Regions from separate parts of the Aurantimonas litoralis genome, predicted to be linked through region 1. Evidence: predicted binding sites of a transcription regulator. Region 1 holds the regulator's gene; the other holds the start of a gene.
What was found. The regulator LexA, encoded in region 1, represses DNA repair genes until DNA is damaged. The targets are predictions, from matches to a motif close to TGTTCNNNNTGTGTTCNG.
Positions count from the first base shown of each region.

Region 2: a site for LexA is predicted at 1,951-1,968, ahead of N7I30_RS06600 (putative DNA modification/repair radical SAM protein). Genes of this name have one in related genera too.

Region 1 is NZ_JAPFBM010000007.1:51,038-58,620, forward strand. It holds gene gltX (glutamate--tRNA ligase) at 1-574, opposite strand, end outside; gene N7I30_RS14830 (ComEC/Rec2 family competence protein) at 688-3,063, shown strand; gene lexA (transcriptional repressor LexA) at 3,158-3,877, opposite strand; gene N7I30_RS14840 (molybdopterin molybdotransferase MoeA) at 3,921-5,162, opposite strand; gene moaC (cyclic pyranopterin monophosphate synthase MoaC) at 5,159-5,659, opposite strand; gene trpC (indole-3-glycerol phosphate synthase TrpC) at 5,656-6,471, opposite strand; gene trpD (anthranilate phosphoribosyltransferase) at 6,468-7,499, opposite strand; gene N7I30_RS14860 (peptidyl-prolyl cis-trans isomerase) at 7,496-7,583, opposite strand, start outside.
Region 2 is NZ_JAPFBM010000002.1:373,702-381,284, forward strand. It holds gene N7I30_RS06595 (UdgX family uracil-DNA binding protein) at 1-43, opposite strand, end outside; gene N7I30_RS06600 (putative DNA modification/repair radical SAM protein) at 690-1,937, opposite strand; gene N7I30_RS06605 (FAD binding domain-containing protein) at 2,141-2,947, opposite strand; gene N7I30_RS06610 (xanthine dehydrogenase family protein molybdopterin-binding subunit) at 3,084-5,429, opposite strand; gene N7I30_RS06615 ((2Fe-2S)-binding protein) at 5,524-6,012, opposite strand; gene N7I30_RS06620 (autotransporter assembly complex protein TamA) at 6,537-7,583, shown strand, end outside.

The DNA.
Region 1 (7,583 bases):
CGTCAACGACCACGGCCAGCATGTAGGTCGGGCTGCCGTCTGAGCGCAGCAGCACCAGATCGTCGAGATCCTTGTTGGGAAAGCGGACGTCACCCTGAACCTTGTCGCGGACGATCGTCTCGCCCTCCAGTGGCGCCCGCAGGCGGATCACCGGCTTGACGCCCTCGGGGGCCTCGGACGGGTCGCGGTCGCGCCAGCGGCCGTCATAGCGCGGCGGACGCTTCTCGGCGCGTGCGGTCTCGCGCATCTCTTCCAGTTCGGCCTGGCTCGCGTAGCAGCGATAGGCCTCGCCCTTGGCAAGCATCTCCTCGACCACCTCGCGATGGCGGTCCGCCCGCTCGTACTGCGACACCGGCGGCTCGTCGGCGGTCAGGCCCATCCAGTCGAGGCCGTCGATAATCGCCTGGACCGCCGGCTCGGTCGAGCGGGCGCGGTCGGTGTCCTCGATCCGCAGCAGCATCTTGCCGCCCGTTGCCCTGGCGTAGAGCCAGTTGAACAGCGCCGTGCGCGCGCCACCGATATGCAGGAAGCCCGTCGGCGAGGGGGCAAAGCGGGTCACGACGGCGTCCGTCATGGTCTCTCCGATATTGATACGCTGAGTGTTGGGAGCGATCGGCGTGGATCGCTTTCGCTTGGCGGCTGTGTACCATAGGCGAGGGGAGAGACAAGCCGACGGGACCGGACGGCATGGACAGCGCCAGCGATCGCGACGAACGCGCAGGCGCGGCCTTCGGGCGGCGCGACGCCGTTCGGGCGGCGTTCCGGCGCTGGCGGGCGACGATCGCGCTGCCGCCGCGGGCCCGCTGGCGCCATCTCGGCCGGGACTGGCTTGCCGACCAGTTTGCCGCCGAGACCCGCGCCCGCACCGGTTTCCTTCTGGTCCCGCTCGGCCTGATGATCGGCGTGGCGCTCGTCCACGGTGCCGGCTGGGCCCCGAATATCTGGCTGACCGTCCTTGCCGCCATCGCGAGTCTTGCTCTTGCGCTGCGCCGTGCGGGGCGCCCCGTTCTGCACCCGATGCTGATCCTGGCGGGGTTCACCCTCGTCGGTACCTCCCTTGCGATCGGCGAGATCCAGCGCACCGAAACGACGATCCTCTCGGGCCAGGCGACGGTGCGCATTGCCGGTCCGGTCGTCTCGCGGGAGCGCACGGAGGACGGACGCTATCGCTATGTGGTCGCCGTCACGGAAACCGAGCGGCCGGTCCTGTCGCGACCGCCGGAGCGCGTGCGTATCGTCGTCGGCAGTCGACACGAGCCGATTGCGCCCGGCGGCCTCTATCGCGGTCTCGTCCGGCTCGGGCCGCCGTCCGGTCCGGCATTTCCCGGCAGCTACGACTTTGCCATGGCGCCGTTCTTTGCCGGGATCGGAGCCTATGGTTATTCGCTCGGCGCGCCGGAGGCCGAGCCGACCCCGCCCGCGGCGAGCGACGACGGAGACGGCCTTCTTGCCGAGCTGCGGCGAGTGCAGACTCGGACGCGCCTTGCCCTGACCGAGCGGATCAGCATGGTGATCGGTGGCCGCGAGGGCGCCATCGCCGCGGCCCTCATCACCGGCGAACGTGCCGGTATCCCCGACGATGCCCGCGAATGGCTGCGCGGCACGGGGCTTGCCCATGTCCTGTCGATCTCGGGCCTGCACATGGCGATTGTCGCCGGCTTCGCCATGCTGGCCGTGCGGTCGTCGCTATCCCTCGTGCCGGCCATCTCGCTGCGCCTGCCGGCGAAGAAGATCGCCGCCATCGTCGCGCTCGTGGTCGCGGCGATCTACCTGGCGATCTCGGGCGCCAATGTCGCGACCCAGCGCTCCTTCGTGATGCTGGCGATCATGCTCGGCGCGGTGCTGATCGACCGCCCCGCCTTGACGCTTCGCAACGTCGCGATCGCCGCCATCGTCGTCATCCTCGTCGCGCCGCATGCCGTGATGACCGCCAGCTTCCAGATGAGCTTCGCGGCGACCGTGGCACTGATCGGCGGCTATGCTTCCCTCTCGCAATGGCGCGCGGGGCGCGAACGCGGCCGCGAGACGCATAGGGGCGTCGGCGGCAAGATCCTCGTCGCGCTCTCCGCGATCATGGTCACGTCGCTTCTCGCGGGATCGGCGACCGCGCCTTATGCCGCCTATCATTTCCACCGGATGGCGGCCTTCGGCTTCGTCGCCAATCTCCTGACCATGCCGCTGTTCACGCTGTGGATCATGCCGCTGGCGCTGGTGGGAACGCTGCTGATTCCGTTCGGGCTCGATTCCTGGCCATTCCAGGCGATGGGAGCCGGCCTCTGGCTCGTCCTCGAGATCGCGCGCAATGTCTATGCCTGGCTGCCCGACCAGGCGATCGGACGCGTGACCGCCTTGGGGCTTCTGCTGCTGACGGCGGCAATCCTCACCGCATCCTGTCTCGCAAGCCGGTTGCGCTGGCTTGGCCTCCCGCTGGCACTGGCCGGATTCATTGCTGCGCCCGACAGGACAGCCCCGCCCGAGCTCCTGATCTTTGAGGACGGCAAGGAGGTCGCGACCCTCGCGGCGGACGGCCAGCTTGCCTTCCTGCGCGCAAGGCCCAGCGGCTTCATCGCGGAACAATGGGAGCGGGCCTTCGAGGCACGGGCGCCGCGGGGCGAGGACACCGAGCGAATCCGTGCGACGCTTCCCGCGGAGTGCGCGGCCAAATATTGCCGCTTCACCACGCGCGGCGGCCTGCGTGTGGTCTGGACGGAGGATTATGCCCGCACGGGCAATGCCTGCGACGAGGCGGATGTCGCCATCGTCTCGCGGGCGATCCGGCTTGCCGAATGCCGGTCCGGCGCCGTCCTGGTGACGCTGCGCACGCTGCGACGCACGGGCTCGCTGGCGATCGGCCGGGAGGCGGCGACGGGCCGGCCCCGCATCGTGCAGGCGATCAGCGATCCGCCCGAACGCTGGAACGTCCACCGGCTTGCGCCCTGGCCGGAATATTGGCGCAAGCCCGCCGCGCCGGACTCGCCGGTGACTGTCACGCAGCCGGCGTCGGCGACCGTCAGCAATAGAGGCCCGGCCGGTTCAGGCCGAACCGCGACGGCTGCGCCCTGAACGAGGACGGGCCGGTTTCGGGCCTCAACTCTTCGGGCGCGAGTCGCGAGGGCTTATCATCCGTTCTGCGCCGACCGTGTCCCGTTCGAAGCGGTCAGTAGCGGCGGATCAGGCCGATCAGCTTGCCCTGGACCTTGACCCGGTCCGAGCCAAAGATCCGGGTTTCATAGGCCGGATTTGCCGCCTCCAGCGCAATCGTGTCGCCGCGACGGCGGAAACGCTTGAGCGTCGCTTCCTCGTCGTCGACGAGGGCGACGACGATCTCGCCCGGAGTCGCCGTGTCGCCCCGGCGGATGACCACCGTGTCGCCGTCGAGAATGCCGGCCTCGATCATCGAATCGCCCTTCACTTCGAGGGCGTAATGTTCGCCGCTGCCCAGCATGTCCGGCGGAACGACGATGGAATGGGTGTTGTGCTGGATGGCCGAGATCGGCACGCCGGCGGCGATGCGTCCCATGACCGGGATGGCCGTCGAGGCAGACGCCTTGGCCGGCGCCGGCTGCACCGCGGGTGCGGGCCGGGCCGTGTCGCGGCTGCCTTCGATGACGCTCGGCTTGAATCCGGTGCGCCCGACGGGGGCCGGGCGGTTGCCCTGAATCGACTCGGGCAGTTTCAGGATTTCCAGCGCACGGGCCCGGTTGGGCAGGCGGCGGATGAAGCCCCGTTCCTCGAGCGCGGTGATCAGGCGGTGAATGCCGGACTTGGACCGCAGGTCCAGCGCGTCCTTCATTTCATCGAAGGACGGGGGCACACCAGTCTCGCGCACCCGATCGTTCACGAAGACCAGAAGATCGTGCTGCTTGCGCGTCAGCATCCGGGCGACTCCTCAAAACAAAACCTGAACAAAGCTATCTGTTCTAGTTGTGTTCCGCAAGTGGCTCCAGCGCCGTCAGGGGGACGTAATCGCAGGGATCGCCTGCTTCGGCCGGTGCGGCGCGGACCGGCCGGACGAGCAGCGCATCGGCCGCGGCATAGATCGACAGCAGCGAGGAATCCTGCCGCGACAACGGCACGATGCGGGGCGGGCCGGCGCCGTCCGGTTCGATCCGGGCGCGCACGAAATCCGTGCGGTCGCCATTGTCCGGCATCGGCGCGGCGAGAACGCCCCGGCGGTAGAGCGGACGCGCGGGCCGGCCCGCGAGGCGCCGGACCAGCGGCGCCAGGAACAGGGTCGCGGCGACCATGGAGGACGCGGGGTTGCCGGGCAGGCCGACGACCCGCATGTCGCCCAGCCTGCCGGCCATCAGCGGCTTGCCGGGGCGCATCGCCACCTTCCAGAAGTCGAGGGAGACGCCATGGGCGGCGAACACCTTGCCGACGAGATCGTGGTCGCCGACCGATGCGCCGCCGATGGTGACGAAGATGTCGGCGCCGTCCGCGATCGCCTGCGTCAGCTGGGCATCGATGGCCGCTTCCCGGTCGGGCGCGATGCCGCAATTCAGTGGCAGGCCGCCGGCCTCGCGCACCAGTGCGGCGACGCCGAAGGTGTTGGAGGCGACGATCTGCGACGGGCCGATGGTCTCGCCGGGCAGGACGAGTTCGTCGCCGGTCGCCAGGATCGCAACACGGGGACGGCTGCGTACCGGGATCGCCGGATGGCCGCCGCTGGCGGCCAGCGCGATGGCGCCCGGGGTCAGCACCGTGCCGGCGGTCAGAAGCGGCGTGCCGGCTGCGAAGTCGATTCCCGCTGGGCGGATGTGCTGGCCGACGACGACCGGCGCCGTCGCCGTGACGGTGCCGTCCCGCCGGTCGGCGTTCTCCTGGATCAGGATGGCGTCTGCGCCGGCCGGGACCGGCGCTCCGGTGGAGATGCGGATGGTCTCGCCTGGCTGCAGCGTGCCGTCATAGGCATGGCCGGCGGCCGATTCGCCGACGAGCCGCAGGGAGGGGAAGGGCGCTTTGTCGCCAAGGTCGGCGGCGCGGACCGCGTAGCCGTCCATGGCGGAGGCGTCGAAGGCCGGCTGGGTGCGCAGCGAGGCAAGGTCCGCCGCCAGAATGCGGCCCGACGCGTCGCGCAGAGGGAGCGTCTCGGTGCGGACGAGGGGGCGGGCGTCCTCAACGAGGAGACGGTAGGCCTCCTCGACGGGTATGAGACTCACGACGCGGCGTCCGCCGACCAGTCGCCGGAGCGGCCGCCGGATTTTGCCAGGAGGCGGATGCCGCTGATGGTCATGGAGCGGTCGACCGCCTTGGCCATGTCGTAGATGGTGAGGCAGGCGACCGAGACGGCCGTCAGCGCCTCCATCTCGACGCCGGTCTTGCCGCCGACGCGCGCCGTCGCGGTGACCCGCAGGCCGGGCAGCGCAGGCTCGGCGGTGATCTCCACGCCGATCTTCTCCAGCATCAGCGGATGGCAGAGCGGGATCAGCTCGTGGGTCTTCTTGGCGCCCATGATGCCGGCAATGCGGGCAATGCCGATGACGTCGCCCTTCTTGGCCTCGCCGGCCAGGATCAGATCGAGCGTCGCCGGCTCCATCATCACGAAGCCTTCGGCCTCGGCGACGCGGCGCGTCCGCTCCTTGTCGCCGACATCGACCATGGACGCGGCGCCGGTGGCGTCGAGATGGGTCAGCGTGGCGTCGCGCGGATCGCTCATGCGGGCACCGTGACGGCGGGATCGCCGCCGATCAGCGCACGGGTCGCGGCCTCGACGTCGTCCTGACGCATCAGGCTCTCGCCGACGAGAAAGGTGCGGATGCCGTGCCCGGCAAGGCGCAGGCAATCGGCATGGGTGAAGATGCCGCTCTCGCCGACCAGGACGCGATCGTCGGGCACGAGGGCGGCGAGCCGCTCGGCGGTGTCCAGCGAGGTCTCGAAGGTCCGCAGATTGCGGTTGTTGATGCCCAGCAGCGGCGAGGCGAGGGCGAGCGCCCGCTCGGTCTCGGCCTCGTCATGCACCTCGACCAGCACGTCCAGGCCATAGGCGACGGCCGCGGCTTCGAGGTCGCGGGCGAGGGCATTGTCGACTGCGGCCATGATGATCAGGATCGCATCCGCGCCCCAGGCCCGGGCCTCGGCCACCTGATAAGTGTCGTAGAGAAAATCCTTGCGCAGCGCAGGCAGGCTCGTCGCCGCGCGCGCCGCCGTCAGAAAGGACGGATCGCCCTGGAAGGACGGGGTGTCGGTGAGGACGCTGAGACAGGCGGCGCCACCGCGCTCATAAGCGGCTGCGAGGGCGGGCGGGTCAAAATCCTCGCGGATCAGGCCCTTGGACGGGCTCGCCTTCTTCACTTCGGCGATAAGCGCAAACTCGCCGGCGCGGTGCCGCGCGCCGAGCGCCGCCGCAAAGCCGCGCGGCGGCTCGACGGCAGTGAATTGGCCTTCGAGATCGGCCTGCGAGATCCGCTGCTTGGCGGCGGCGATCTCCTCGCGCTTGTAGGCCTCGATCCGCTGCAGGATGTCGCTCATTTGGTTTCCCCCGCAATCGCCTGGGTGACCGCGGCCAGCCGCTCCAGCGCGGCGCGGGCGCGGCCGCTGTCGATAGCGTCGGCCGCCTTGGCGATGCCCTCGCGCAGATCGGCCGAATGGCCAGACATGACCAGGGCGCCGGCCGCGTTCAGGAGGACGATCTCGCGATAGGCATTGTCGGCCCCGTCGAGAACGGCGCGCAAGGCGGTTGCGTTGGTCGCGGCGTCGCCGCCCTTGATGTCGGCCAGCGGCCAGCGGCGCAGGCCGACATCCTCCGGCTCGATGGCGAACTGGCGGATTTCGCCATTCTCCAGCGCCGCGACTTCGGTCGTGCCGCAGACCGTCATCTCGTCGAGACCGTCGCCATGGACGAGCCATGCGGATTCGGTGCCGAGCGCGCGCAGCGTCTCGGCCATCGGCACCAGCCATTCACGCGAGAACGAGCCCAGAAGCAGCTTGCCGACGCCGGCGGGGTTGGACATCGGTCCGAGCAGGTTGAAGATCGTGCGGGTGCCGAGCTCGACGCGGCTCGGGCCGACGAACCGCATGGCGGCGTGGTGGGTCGGCGCGAACATGAAGCAGATGCCGGCGTCCGCGAGAGCCCGCGCAATGGCATCTGGCTTCAGGTCGACATTGACGCCGAGCGCCATCAGGACGTCGGCCGCGCCGGATTTCGACGACAGGGCGCGGTTGCCGTGCTTGGCGACGACAAGGCCGCAGCCGGCCAGAACGAAGGCGGAGCAGGTGGAGACGTTCAGCGTGCCGGCGTGATCGCCGCCGGTGCCGACGATGTCGACGGCTCCCGCCGGCGCCTCGACCCGCAGCATGTTGGCGCGCATGACGTCCACCGCGCCGGCCATCTCGTCGACGGTCTCGCCGCGCACGCGCAGCGCCATCAGGAAGCCGCCGATCTGCGACGGCGTCGCTTCGCCGGACATCATGACCGAAAAGGCCTCGCCGGCCTCGGCGCGGTCCAGCGTCTCGCCCGCCGCGACCTTGGCGATGTAGGGTTTCAGGCTCTGGCTCAACGGATCAGGGCCTTTGCCCGCTCGATGCCCGCCGGGTGAACGGCGATGGCGGTGTCGTTCTGGAGCAGCGACACGTAGGTCTTC
Region 2 (7,583 bases), on a different contig from region 1:
CGAAATCGGCGGAGAAGGAAAGGTGTTGAAATTTAATCGACACTGCCGTCTTTCGGAAATATATTCATAGCTCGTCAACTTCATAGACAAGGGTAGGAATTTGCCAAATTTTTTTGACTGGTTCGATTCGACGGTGAAGAAAAAATTCGCAGGTTTTGGCGAGAATTCCAGCAAAGAAGAACTTGATATAGCAGTTGAAAAATATGGCCTCGGCCATTTTGCGCTTCGCAGATTCGATCTATTCTCAGATTACGAACGAATATTTTCGGTCATAGACACAAAAGCCTCAGCTCTACTAACGCATATGTCTATAATGATCGCACTAAATGGCCTTATACTATTCAACGTTCAAAGCCCGGCTGTTAAATTTATATATATATGTATACTTCTAACCAAAATTGGCGTGTCTATATTGTTACTGAGAATAATTCGATTTTGGACGAACAGCCCGTTTTCGGTTATTCGGAATCCAGACCTCGAAGATAAAGAAAATAAATATATAAGCGGAAACAAAGATCTATCGATAGACGAGCAGATTGACCATATTTTTCCGATAGAAGTGATATTCCGCAGCAATATTTACAGGCTATGCCTAAACACAATAACAGTAACTACTGCTATTTCCTTGATAACATTTGTAATTTATTCCATTGGCGATCTTATATATTGCTAGATGTCGGCACGCAGCACTAGGAGAACAGTTCGAGCTGGGCCGTCCGCTGCACCTTCGGCACGAAGCGCTCGCGCAGGCCGGCGCTGTCCGTCGCCGCCCCCGGCGACCAGTCGAGCGCCTCGATGAACGGCCGCACCTTGTCCACCGACTGGCAGAGCCGCGCCACATCGTCGAGACGCAGGCTACGATGTCGCCGCGTTGACAGGATGCGGTTCACCGCCCGCGTACCGAGGCCCGGCACCCGCAGGAGCATCTCGCGGTCGGCGCGGTTGACGTTGACGGGAAACCGCTCGCGATGCTTCAGCGCCCAGGCGAGCTTCGGGTCGATCGCCAGATCCAGCATGCCGCCATCGCCGCCCGCGACGATCTCGCCGCGGTCGAAGCCGTAGAAGCGCATCAGCCAGTCGGCCTGGTAGAGCCGGTGCTCGCGCATCAGCGGCGGCTTGGAGAGCGGCAGCCGGCTCGAGGCGTCGGGGATCGGCGAGAAGGCCGAGTAATAGACCCGCTTCAGGTGATAATTGCCGTAAAGATTTTCGGACCGGCCGAGGATCGCGTCGTCGTCAGAACCGTCGGCGCCGATGATCATCTGGGTCGACTGACCGCCGGGCGCGAAACGCTTCGGCTTGGCCCGGTCCCGCTTCTCTCCCTTGTGCTCTTCGATCTTGGCGCGCAGATGCCCCATCGACCGGCGGATGTCGCGCGGGTTCTTTTCCGGCGCAAAGGCTTCCAGCGTCACGTCGGTCGGCAGCTCGATATTGATCGACAGGCGGTCGGCGAACAGCCCCGCCTCCTCGATCAGCGCCGGCGCGGCATCGGGGATCGTCTTCAGATGGATGTAGCCGCGGAAATTTTCCTCCAGCCGCAGCTTGCGGGCGATCCGCACCATCTCCTCCATCGTGTAGTCGGAGCTGCGGATGATGCCGGAGGACAGAAACAGCCCCTCGATGTAGTTGCGCCGGTAGAAGGACATCGTCAGGTCGACGACCTCCTGCACCGAAAAGCGCGCCCGCGGCACGTTCGACGACGAGCGATTGACGCAATAGACGCAGTCATAGACGCAGAAATTCGTCATCAGGATCTTGAGCAGCGAGATGCAGCGCCCGTCCGGGGCGTAGGCATGGCAGATGCCCGAGCCTTCGGTCGAGCCGATGCCGCCGGACATTGACGAGTCGCGGCGGGTCGAGCCGCTGGACGCGCAGGAGGCGTCGTATTTGGCGGCGTCCGAGAGGATCGCCAGCTTGTCGATGAGCGTGGTCTTGGCCATCCCGCCTGTATAGGGTTCTCGGAATGTTCCTGCGAGCGGTCGCGGCCGGATTGCCCTGCTACAGGCTGTCGCAGGTGGTCACTCCGGAGCCGCTCCAAGCGCTTCGGGCTGCGCTAGATGCGAGGCGCCATCCTGTACGAGCCCACAAACGAAAACGGCCGGGCGGAAGCCCGGCCGTCGCATCATGAAAGCTTTGTCGAAGCCTAGTGGGACTGCGCCTTGGCGACCGCCCGCTTGGTGACGACCTTGACGAGGTTCGCCCGGTAATCCGACGAGCCGTGCAGATCGGCCAGCATGTCGCTCGGATCGACCGACAGCCCCTCGATGGCGGAGCCGTCGAAATTCGCCGACAGCGCCTGCTCGGCTGCTTCCCAGCGGAAGGTGCCGTTCGAGCCCGCGCCGGTGACGCCGACCTTCACGCCATCGCCGCGCTTGGCGACGAATACGCCGCACATGGCGTAGCGCGAGGCCGGGTTGCGAAACTTCTCGTAGCCGCACTGGTCCGGCGCCTCGAAGGACACCGCGGTGACGATCTCGTCCTCTTCCAGCGCCGTCTCGAACAGGCTGACGAAGAATTCGTCCGCCGGCATCTCGCGCTTCGAGGTGTGAATCGTCGCGCCCATCGCCTTCAGGGCGGCCGGATAATCGGCGGCCGGATCGTAATTGGCGACCGAGCCGCCGATCGTGCCCATGTGGCGCACGGCGATGTCGCCGATCAGCCCGGCCAGCGAGGCAAAGCCCGGACAGGTCGACTTGATCCCTTCATGGGCGGCGATCTCGGCATGGGTCGTGCCGCCGCCGATGCGGATCGCGCGGCCCTCGACGCTGATGCCCTTGAGCTCGGCGACATGGCGCAGGTCGACCAGCGCCGTCGGCGCGGCGAGGCGCTGCTTCATGGTCGGGATCAGCGTCATCCCGCCGGAGAGGAACTTGCCCTCCCCGCCGCTGTCGCCGACCAGCCGGACGGCCTCGTCGAGGGTCGAGGGGCGATGATAGGTGGTCTCGTACATCTCAGGTCTCCCTTGGCGCCGGGTCGCGCCTGTCCTGTTCAGGCGCGGGCCGCGCGGCGCGGCTGTCTCGATGGGACCAGGGGTCCCGGAACGCTGCCGGCGGCCGGTCTGCGGCCGCCGGACGATCAGGCCGCCGTCAGGTGACGGCGTGGAGCGCCCGCCACACCTTCTGCGGCGTCGCCGGCATGGTCAGGTCGTTGTTGCCGATGGCATCGGTGATGGCGTTGATGACGGCCGGCGGCGAACCGATCGCGCCGGCCTCGCCGCAGCCCTTCATGCCGAGCGGATTGCCGGGGCACAGCGTCTCGTTGGTCGACACGTCGAACATCGGCAGGTCCCAGGCCCGCGGCATGGCGTAGTCCATGTAGGACGCCGTCACGAGCTGGCCGGTCTCGTCGTAATGGGCGCCTTCCAGGAGCGCCTGGCCGATGCCCTGGGCGAGACCGCCATGCACCTGTCCCTCGACGATCATCGGGTTGATCACCCGGCCGAAATCGTCGGCGGCGACGAACTGCACGATCTCGGTGGTGCCGGTCTCCGGATCCACCTCGACCTCGCAGATGTAGCACCCGGCCGGGAAGGTGAAGTTGGTCGGATCGTAGAACGCGCCTTCCTTCAGGCCGGGCTCCATGCCGTCCGGCAGATTGTGGCCGGTATAGGCGCCGAGACAGACCTCGTGCCAGCCGAGCGACTTGTCGGTGCCCGCGACCTTTACCTCGCCATTCTCGATGACGATGTCGCCCTCGTCGGCTTCCAGCAGATGCGCGGCGATCTTCTTGGCCTTGGCCTCGACCTTGTCGAGCGCCTTGTGGATCGCAGACATGCCCACCGCGCCGGAGCGCGAGCCGTAGGTGCCCATGCCGAACTGCACCTTGTCGGTGTCGCCATGGATCACCTGGACGTTGTCGACCGGGAGGCCGAAACGCTCGGCGACGAGCTGGGCGAAGGTCGTCTCGTGGCCCTGGCCGTGACTGTGCGAGCCGGTGAGGATCTCGATCGTGCCGACCGGATTGACCCGGACCTCGGCCGATTCCCACAGGCCGACGCCGGCGCCGAGCGAGCCCACCGCCTTCGACGGCGCGATGCCGCAGGCCTCGATGTAGCAGCTCATGCCGAGGCCGCGCAGCTTGCCGCGCGACTGTGCCTCGGCCCGGCGGGCCTCGAAGCCGGCGACGTCCGCCGCCTGCATGCCGGCATCCAGCGTCGCGTCGAAATCGCCCGCGTCATAGGCCATGATGACCGGCGTCTGGTGCGGGAAGGAGCGGATGAAGTTCTTGCGGCGCAGTTCCGCCGGCGAGACGCCGAGCTCGCGCGCCGCCGTCTCCATGGTCCGCTCGATGACGTAGGTCGCCTCGGGCCGGCCGGCGCCGCGATAGGCGTCCACCGGCACGGTGTTGGTGTAGACGGCCCTGACATTGGCGTGGATCGCCGGGATGTCGTACTGGCCCGACAGGAGCGTCGCGTAGAGATAGGTCGGGGTCGCCGACGAGAACAGCGACATGTAGGCGCCCAGATTGGCCACCGTGTCGACCTTGAGGCCGAGGATCTTGTTGTCGGCGTCCAGCGCCATCTCGACTTCGGTGACGTGGTCGCGGCCATGGGCGTCGGTCAGGAACGCCTCGGTGCGATCGGACGTCCACTTCACCGGCACGCCGGTGCGCTTGGATGCCCACAGGCAGACGATCTCTTCGGGATAGATGTAGATCTTGGAGCCGAAGCCGCCGCCCACATCCGGCGCGATCACCCGCAGCTTGTGCTCCGGCGCGACATTGTAGAAGGCGCTCATCACCAGCCGCGCGACATGCGGGTTCTGCGAGGTGGTCCAGCAGGTGTAGTGATCGTCGGCGGCGTCGTAATGGCCGAGTGCCGCGCGCGGCTCCATCGGGTTCGGCACCAGCCGGTTGTTGACGATGTGCAGCTTGGTAACGTGGGCGGCATTGGTGAAGGCCGCGTCGGTCGCGCCCTTGTCGCCCAGTTCCCAGTCAAAGATCAGGTTGTTCTCGGCTTCCGGATGGAGCTGCGGCGCGCCATCCTTCAGCGCCTCGACGGCGCTGACCACGGCGGGCAGCTCGTCATAGTCGACCATCACCGCTTCGGCCGCGTCGCGTGCCTGCATCTGGGTTTCGGCGACGACCACCGCCACGGCCTGGCCCACATGGCGGACCTTCTCCACCGCCAGCGCCGGCCAGGCGCCCATCTTCATCGGCGTACCGTCCTTGGAGGACACCGCCCAGCCGCAGATCAGATTGCCGATGCCGTCGCCCTGCAGCTGCTCGCCGGTCAGGATGCCGATGACGCCCGGCATTCCCTTGGCCTCGTCCATGTCGATGCCGGAGATCGTCGCATGGGCATGGGGCGAGCGCACGAACGCCGCGTATTTCATGCCCGGCACGACCATGTCGTCGACATAGCGGCCACGTCCGGTGATGAACCGGCGATCCTCCTTGCGCAGAACCTTTGCGCCGATGCCTTCGATACCCATAGAAAACCTCCCAATTTTCGCTGGGGGCCGGGATCACCGTCGGGATCGCTGCGGCCGCCCTGATCCATGGCGACCCGAAGGCCGCCCTGCCTCCCTATTCGGCCGCGACCTGCTGCGGCTGCGATGCGCCGGCGGCGGCCAGGATCGCCTTGACGATGTTGTGGTAGCCGGTGCAGCGGCAGATGTTGCCCTCCAGGCCGTCGCGCACGGCCTTCTCGTCGAGCGCGCTGCCGTGCTGGCGGATCAGGTCGACCGCCGTCATGATCATGCCCGGGGTGCAGAAGCCGCACTGCAAGCCGTGATGCTCCCGGAAGGCCGTCTGCACCGGATGCAGCTCGGCGCCGTCGGCCAGTCCCTCGATCGTCGTCACCGAGGCGCCCGAGGCCTGGACGGCCAGCATGGTGCAGGACTTCACGGCCTTGCCGTCCACATGGACCACGCAGGCCCCGCACTGCGAGGTGTCGCAGCCGACATGGGTGCCGGTCAGGCCGAGATTTTCGCGCAGGAAGGTGACGAGCAGCGTGCGGTCTTCGACCGCGCCCTTCATCTCCCGACCGTTCACCGTGATCGTCACGTCACTCATCGATATCCTCCCCGGGGGTCTGATCGCATCGTCCCGCATCGCTGCCGGACGGGCGAATGTCTGCGAGGCGTCGACTACCCACGCCACGGCTCCGGCGCGAGCTTGCCCTTTGCCGGGGATCGCTTCAAGCGCTTTTCAGAATCGTTCCATGGTACGGCGTCGCCGGCGCGGGTCTGGTTGCAGCCGAAACCACCGGCGCGGAGAGGCCGGCGCCTGCCGTTCAAATCGTCCGCCGCCCGACCTCGCGGCCAAGCGTCGCAATGACGTTCCGACAGGTGTGACCCCGGCGGCACGGAACCGGCGGAAATCAGCTACACGTTAACGTCACCGGACGAAATATCCCCGCCAGTAGGTTGTTATTTCATCAAATCCCAGCATGCTGACCGCCAGCCCGAGGAGGGGTCGCGGCGGCCTTTCGCGCGCCGTCACCGGACATCGTGAAGCCGGCTTCGGGTGCCGCTCCAACGGTCAATGCGGTCAACGGGAAACTGGCGTCTTTGCGGTATCGGTTCCACACCAGCCACATGCTTGCACGTGCTGCCCTCGGGGCGGTGCTCGTCATGGCGGCTCCGCAGCGCGCCGCGGCCTTCGAGATCTTCGGATTCAAGTTCTTCGAGGACGAGACCGACGACGCCACCGACATCATCAACCCGATCTCCTACACGGCATCCTTGTCGCTGGCGCCGGGAGTCACCGCCGACGGCGACATCGAAACAGCCCTGAACGATGCCTCGGTCCTCGTCTCCGACGCCAGCGATCCGGTCTCCGGGTCGCTCGGCCTGATCGCCAAGGCGAAGACCGACCGCAAGCGCCTCGTCGCGACGCTCTACGAGAACGCCCGATACGACGGCCTCGTCGACATCTTCATCGAGGGCCGCAACCTCGCCGACCTGCCGCCGGACACGAAATTCGACACCTCGCGCCCCGTGCCGGTGACGATCCGTGTGACGCCCGGTCCGGTCTACGAGCTCGGCCGCGTGGCGATCACCACCGGCGGCCTGCCCGTCGATCCGGCCGAATACGGCCTGGTGCGCGGCGGCTCGGCGAACTCCGTCGACGTCCTGGAAGGCGAGGCGAAGCTCCTGCGCGACCTGCGCAACCAGGGCCGCCCCTTCGTCGCCGTGACCGGCCGCGAGACCGTGGCGGACGCCGCCACCGACGAGCTGGACTATTCCCTCGACGTGTCGCCCGGCGACATCGTCCCCTTCGGCGAGACCTGGGTGGACGGCACCACCGACGTCGATCCCGGCTTCGTCGCCTACATGGCCGGCGTGAAGGCCGGCGAGGTGTTCTCGCCCGACGAACTGGCCGCGGCCCGCAAGCGCCTCGTCGAGCTCGGCGTGTTTTCCAGCGTGACGGTGAAGCCCGGCGCGGCCCAGGCCGCCGACGGTACCCTGCCGGTGCAGGTCGAGGTGGCCGAGCGCAAGTTCGGCTTCTACGGCCTGGGCGCCACCTACTCCAACACCGAGGGCGCCGGCGCGTCCGGCTATGTCGGTTACCGCAACCTGTTCGGCCGGGCGGAATCGATCCGCCTCGACGCCTCGATCTCGCGCATCGGCGCCACCGCGATC